DNA from 2 places in the Ideonella azotifigens genome. Region 2 is predicted to be linked to the other one. Evidence: predicted binding sites of a transcription regulator. Region 2 holds the regulator's gene; the other holds the start of a gene.
What was found. Region 2 encodes FliA, which starts transcription of late flagellar genes. Its sites were predicted from a motif close to CTAAAGTTTNNNNNNNNNNNGCCGNTA; they were not measured.
Positions count from the first base shown of each region.

Region 1: LRH25_RS32940 (chemotaxis protein CheX) is a predicted target of FliA. The motif match lies at 2,176-2,202, and genes of this name have one in related genera.

Region 1 covers NZ_JAJNKD010000001.1:415,866-419,271, reverse strand. Annotated here, with positions in the region: gene metK (methionine adenosyltransferase) at 1-641, shown strand, start outside; gene LRH25_RS01885 (response regulator) at 716-1,087, opposite strand; gene LRH25_RS32940 (chemotaxis protein CheX) at 1,139-2,107, opposite strand; gene purT (formate-dependent phosphoribosylglycinamide formyltransferase) at 2,226-3,406, opposite strand, start outside.
Region 2 covers NZ_JAJNKD010000008.1:113,437-116,842, reverse strand. Annotated here, with positions in the region: gene flhF (flagellar biosynthesis GTPase FlhF) at 1-997, shown strand, start outside; gene LRH25_RS17830 (P-loop NTPase family protein) at 1,021-1,806, shown strand; gene LRH25_RS17825 (RNA polymerase sigma factor FliA) at 1,825-2,538, shown strand; gene LRH25_RS17820 (antibiotic biosynthesis monooxygenase) at 2,779-3,406, opposite strand, start outside.

The DNA of each region.
Region 1 (3,406 bases), on a different contig from region 2:
CTGTGTCCATCGACACCGTCGTGCTGTCGACCCAGCACGCACCCGAGATGAGCCTGGGCGACAAGATGAAGCCCGAGTTCTACGAGGCGGTGCGCGAAGAGATCATCAAGCCGGTGCTGCCGGCCGAATGGCTCACCGCCGAGACCAAGTACCTGATCAACCCGACCGGCCGCTTCGTCATCGGCGGCCCGCAGGGCGACTGCGGCCTCACCGGCCGCAAGATCATCGTCGACACCTACGGCGGCGCCTGCCCGCACGGCGGTGGCGCCTTCTCCGGCAAGGACCCGACCAAGGTCGACCGCTCGGCCGCCTACGCCGCACGCTACGTGGCCAAGAACATCGTCGCCGCCGGCCTGGCCCGCCAGTGCCAGATCCAGGTGGCTTACGCGATCGGCGTGGCCCGCCCGATGAACGTCACGGTCTACACCGAAGGCACAGGCGTGATCCCCGACGAGCAGATCGCCAAGCTGGTCAATGAGCTGTTCGACCTGCGCCCCAAGGGCATCATCCAGATGCTGGACCTGCTCAAGCCGATCTACTCGAAGACCGCGGCCTACGGCCACTTCGGGCGGGAGGAGCCTGAGTTCACGTGGGAGCGCACGGATCGCGCTGCCGCACTGCGCGCAGCGGCCGGCTTGTAAACGCCCAGTGCCAAAGACAAAGGCCGCCACCGGGATTCCGGCGGCGGCCTTTTTTTCATGGGCGAACGGCGGGTTCAGCCCATTCCGCAAAGCTTGCGAAACGGCCCCAGCACCGCGTCGCCGCGGAAGGGTTTGACGATCCAGCCGTTGATGCCGATGGCCTTCGCGCGGGTGCGCATCGCCGGGTTGTCCTCGGTCGTCAGCATCACGATGCGCACGTCCTTGTTGCAAAGCTCGGTGCGGATCTTCTCGGCCATGGTCAGGCCGTCCATGTTGGGCATGTTGATGTCGCTGACCACCAGCCGGATGCCGGGGTCCTTGTTCAGCTGCACCAGGCCATCGCGGCCATCGGTCGCCACCGCCACCTCGAAGCCGTTCTTGCTCAGGAAACCGGCAACGATCTCCCGCATCGTGTTGGAGTCATCAACCACCAGAACGTGGGCCATGGCGGTCTCCTCTTTGAGGTCTTTGGGAATGAGACATCGGATGGCGCGCGATCAAAACAATTCGAGCTCACCGGTGGCTGCGCTGCTGCCGCTGGAAGCGTCGGCAAACACCGCGAACTCCTCGGGCGACCAGTGCAGGTTGAAGATCAGGCGCTGCACGATGGTCAGCGGCGGCAGGCCGGGGCGGCGCGGGTCCGAAAGCTGGTAGCGCACACACAGCTGCGGGTCCTGCGAGCCGAACGAGATGTACTTGTGCTCGTGGTTGATCACGATGGGCACCTGGCTCTGCTGGTTGGCAAAGGCCTTGGGCGGGATGTAGCGGTTCTTGAACGCGCCCCAGATCAGGTTGGTCGTCTCGCCCAGCAGGTGATTGAGTTCGCGGAAATTCAGGTCGCCACCGACGCCTTCGTAACCCATGCCCTGCATCAGGCCCTGGCGCAACGCCCCCTCTTCCGTCTGCAGCATCATGTAGCCGCGGCACCAGGTGCTCTCCAGCGGAATCAGCGTCGACACCTGGCCGAAGATGATGCGGTCGTGCACCACGTAGGGCGACTCGGCCTTCACCGTCGCATGCGGGAACATCGAACGCATCGCCGAGCAGGTCAGCTCGACCACGCCGTTCACCAGCTCGGTCGGGTAACGCAGGCTGAAGATGCTGCGCTCGACGCAGGACTGCAGCTGCGCCAGGTCGCCGGTCGTCCACGGATGGCGTATCGCAATTTCCTGCTCCTCGCTCAGCGGCTGGTTGCTGGTGCGGCGCAGGAAGATCGGCAGCTCCGGCCGCAGCTTGTGGATGCTGCAGGCCAGCGCCAGGCTGTCCATGCCCTCCAGCGGCAAGTCCTCGGCCAGCATCACGCCGCCCAGGTCCTTGTGCTGCGACAAGGTGGCCAGCGCGTCCGGCGCGCTGCGCGGCATGGCCATCAAGCCCATGCGCTCGCAAAAATCCATCAGGCATTGGTACTGCTTGGCGTCATGCTCCAGCAGCAGTACCTTGGCGGCGAGATTGGTGGTCTCAGTCACAGCATCCTCCGAAACCCAGGCGTGAACAAGACGACCAGCCCACACGAGCCGGTCGCTTCATGCATGCTTATCGGCAGGTGGCTGCCGGGCTGGAGGGGGAAACGGCTGGCGCCAAGCCTCAAGCCTTGCGCGGCTTGACCTTGCTGGCGGCCAGCTTGGCCTGGGTGCGGGCGGTTTCCACGTCCGCGTCGTGCACCAGTGCCACGCCCATGCGGCGCTTGACGAAGCTCTCGGGCTTGCCGAACAGGCGGATCTCGCTGTTGGGCACACGCATCGCGTCGGCCACGCCGTCGAAGACGATGCCCGTGGCATCGACGCCGCCGTAGATCACGGCGCTGGCGCCGGGGCTCTTCAGCGAGGTGTCCACCGGCAGGCCGAGGATGGCGCGAGCGTGAAGTTCGAACTCGTTCTGCCACTGGGTGATCATCGTGACCATGCCGGTGTCGTGCGGTCGCGGGCTGACTTCGCTGAACCAGACCTGGTCGCCCTTGACGAACAGCTCCACGCCGAACAAGCCCTGGCCGCCGAGGTTGTCGGTCACGGCCTTGGCGACGCGGCGCGACTCGGCCAGCGCGGCCGGGCTCATCGGGTGCGGCTGCCAGCTCTCCACATAGTCCCCGCTGACCTGCACGTGGCCGATCGGGTCACAGAAGAAGGTTTCGACCTGGCCGCTTTCGCCCACCGCGCGCACCGTCAGCTGCGTGATCTCGTAGTCGAAGTCAATGAAGCCTTCGACGATGACGCGGCCAGGGCCGACGCGGCCGCCGGCCATCGCGTAGTCCCAGGCTTTTTGCACGTCCGCCGGGCCATCGATCTTGCTCTGGCCCTTGCCGGAGCTGCTCATCACCGGCTTGACGATGCAGGGGTAGCCAATGCCCGCATCGATGGCCGCTTGCAGCTCGGCCAGCGAATCGCAGAACTTGTACGGGCTGGTGGGCAGGCCCAGGGTTTCGGCGGCCAGGCGGCGGATGCCTTCGCGGTCCATCGTCAGCCGGGCGGCACGGGCAGTGGGGATGCAACGCACCTTGCCTTCGGCCTCCAGCGCTTCCAGCACCGGCGTGGCAATGGCCTCGATCTCGGGCACGATCAGGTCCGGCTTCTCGGCTTCGATCAGCGCGCGCAGCTGGACCGGGTCGCTCATCGTGATGGTGCGCGCATGGTGCGCCACCTGCTGGCCGGGGGCGTTTTCGTAGCGGTCGACCGCGATGGTCTCGACGCCCAGGCGCTGCAGCGCGATCAGCACCTCCTTGCCCAGTTCCCCCGAGCCGAGCAGCATCACACGGGTGGCGGAAGGGGACA
Region 2 (3,406 bases):
CATGGACATTCCCACGCTGGGCGAGCCGGTCGGCCAGCAACGCGACCAGATCGACATGGTTAACGAGCTGCGCTCGATGAAGGGCCTGATCGAAGAACGCTTCGGCACGCTGGCCTTCATGGAAAAGCTGCAGCGCGAGCCACGCCAGGCCGTGCTGTCGCAAAAGCTGATGGACTGCGGCTTCACGCCCGGCCTGACGCGCAAGCTGGTTGAGTCCCTGCCTGCCGGCACCAGCGACGAACTGACCTGGGCCACCACCGTGCTGGAGCGCAACCTGCTGACTGGTGAGCAAGAGCCGGCCCTGGAAGAGCAGGGCGGCGTGTTCGCGATGATCGGCTCCACCGGCGTGGGCAAGACTACCACCACCGCCAAGCTGGCCGCCGCCTTTGCCACCGCGCATGGCGCCAACCACCTCGGCCTGATCACGCTGGACGCTTACCGTGTTGGCGCCCACGAGCAGCTGCGCGCCTATGGCCGCATCCTCGGCGTGCCCGTCCACACCGCCCATGACCGCGCTTCGCTGGAAGACCTGCTGGACCTGCTGTCGGGCAAGAAGATGGTCCTGATCGACACCGCCGGCATGGCCCAGCGCGACGCGCGCTGCCGCGAACTGCTGGAAATGCTGCAGCACCGTTCCATCCAGCGCCTGCTGGTGGTGGACGCTTCGTCGCAAGGCGAAACCATCGACGACGTGATGACCGCCTGGCGCGCCGCGCAGTGCAAGGGCGTGATCCTCTCCAAGCTCGACGAGGCCGTGAAGCTGGCCCCCGCGCTGGACGCCGTGATCCGCCACCGCATGAAGGTGCTGGGCGTGGCCAACGGCCAGCGTGTGCCCGAAGACTGGCACCGCCTGTCGGCCAACGCGCTGATGCACCGCGCGATGCGCGGCGGCGGCAGCGCGGCCTACCGGATCGATGCCAACGACGTGCAGCTGGTCTTCTCGGCCCTGCACCGCCCGGCCGCCGCGCCCGGTGCCGCGCCGATGCAGCGCCTGTAACCCCAGTGAATGCCAGTAGCCGTATGAACGCCTTCACCTCCAACGCTTCCACCACCGCCGACCAGGCCGATGGCCTGCGCCGCCTCTTTGCCGGCCAGCAGGTGCAGATCGTGCCGGTCGTCGCCAACCCGCATGTCGACATGGCCGCCGTGATGCTGGAGCGCCTCAGCCTGGCCTTTGCCGAGCTGGGTGCCCATGCCCTGGTGCTGGACGCCGCAGACAGCTCGCCGCTGCCCAACGAGCTGGTCGACATGGACCTGCCGTCCTGCATTGAACGCCTGGGCGACAGCGTTTCCTACCTGGCCGCCCGCGGCCTTCCGCGCCGCCATGTCAACAGCCGCGGCTCCAGCGAAGCTTGGCTGGCGGCGGTGGAACAGGCCGCACCGTTTGCCCACGTCATCATCGTGCACGCCGAGGCGCGCGACCTGTGCCGCCTGCTGGGTGCGCGCGAGGTCTGCCCCATCCTGATGGCCGGCCTCGAATCGGTCAGCCTCACCGAGGCCTATGCCGCGATGAAGCTGCTGTCGCAGCGCCTGGGGCTGATGGCTTTTGACCTGCTGGTCGGCATGGCCTCGCGGCCGCGCCGCGCCGAGCGCGTGGCCGACCGCCTGTCCAGCTGCGCCGACAACTTCCTGGCCGCCGCAATGCGCAACTGGGCTGCGGTCGACCGTGACATTGCCCTGAACAAGCCCGCCTCGCCCGAGTTGTCCCAGCTGGCGGAAGACCAGTTGACTGGCCTGGCCGCGCCTTCCTCCTTCGCCCCCAGCCCGGCACTTGCCGGCCAGGGCGCCTCACTTTCCCTGGATTGATAGACGGAGACTGCATTCATGTACACCGCCACCGGCCGTCTCGACGCCAATGCGTTGCTCAAGCAGTACAGCCCTCTGGTGCGCCGCCTCGCGCACCAGATGATTGCCAAGCTGCCTGCCAACGTCGAGATCGACGACCTGATACAGGTCGGCATGATCGGACTGAACGATGCGCTGGGCCGCTTCGACGTGGGCCAGGGCGTGCAGTTCGAGACCTTCGCCACCCAGCGCATCCGCGGCGCCATGCTCGACGAGCTGCGCGGCACCGACTGGATGAGTCGTGGCAACCGCCGCCAGCAGCGCGAGATCGAAGCTGCCGTGCATCGCCTCGAACAGCAGCTGGGCCGCCCGCCGCAGGAAAGCGAAATCGCCAAGGAAATGGGCGTCTCGCTGGACGCCTACCAGGACACGCTGACCAAGGTGCGCGGCACCCAGCTGGTCTACCTGGAAGACATGTCGGGCGACGAAGGCGGCGACGAATACCTCGACCGCCACGTGGCCGACGCGGAAGCCAACCCGCTGGCCATGCTGCAGGACCACCGCATGCGCGAGGCCCTGGTCGAAGCCATCAAGAACCTGCCCGAGCGCGAACAGTACGTGATGAGCATGTACTACGAGCACGACATGAACCTGAAGGAAATCGCCGCCGTGCTCGGCGTCACCGAGTCCCGCGTCTGCCAGCTGCACAGCCAGTCCATCGCCCGCCTGCGGGTCAAGCTGCGCGCCTGGTAAGCCCCCGTTTTTCCGGCCGTGCCTTGCGCACGGCCATCCCCGTCGAAAGAGCCGTTGTTGGGAACCAGTGGCACAACCACCAGGCAGTGCCTCGGCACTCTGATGTTGGCAGTCTCAACCCACCCCGGGTTGATCGCATTGTTTTCGTGTTGACTCCTCCTCCGACTTGCGAAAAGTCGTTAGAGCCCCGCGCTGATGTCCGGCCCGGGGCTTTCTTTTTGGGCGGCCCGTGTCGCGTGCCTACCGCGACAGCCAGCGCGACAGCAGTCGGGTATAGCGCGGCATGACCAGGTAGGTCATCAGGAACACGGTGGCGCTGGAGACGGCCAGGTTGCCGGCCAGGCGGCCCCAGGGTGTGGGCCAGCCGTGGACCAGGGGACCGATCAGCAGGCCGAGCACGGTGGTCAGCGGATAGATCACCGAGAGCGTGGCCAGCGCCTGCTTCGCGCGGCGTGGCGCAGGCATGGCGGCGCGCGGCTCGAACCAGAATTCCAGCCCGGTGACGGTCTTCACTTCCTCCGGGCCGGTCAGCATGGGCTCGGCTTCTCGGAGCAGCGCCTGGCGCGCCTCTGAGCGAAACCAGTCGTCGGCATGGGCGATGGTGTCGAACTGGATGGTGATGGTGTAGAGCGTCTCGCCGGGCGACGGCGGAATGACGTGGGCGCCTCTGTGGCCGGGAAAGCGGGCGGCGACCAGGATGATGCGGTGCAGCCAGGCCTCATAGTCGCCGCGCCGCGCGGGGTCCACACGCTGGCGGATCACCGCGGTGATCATTTCGGCCTGAGGCAGTTCGCTGGCCACGATCTGAAGCAGGTCTGCAGAGCGCAGTTCCGGGCGTCTTTCATCGGTGGCATGTGCCGGGGGAATG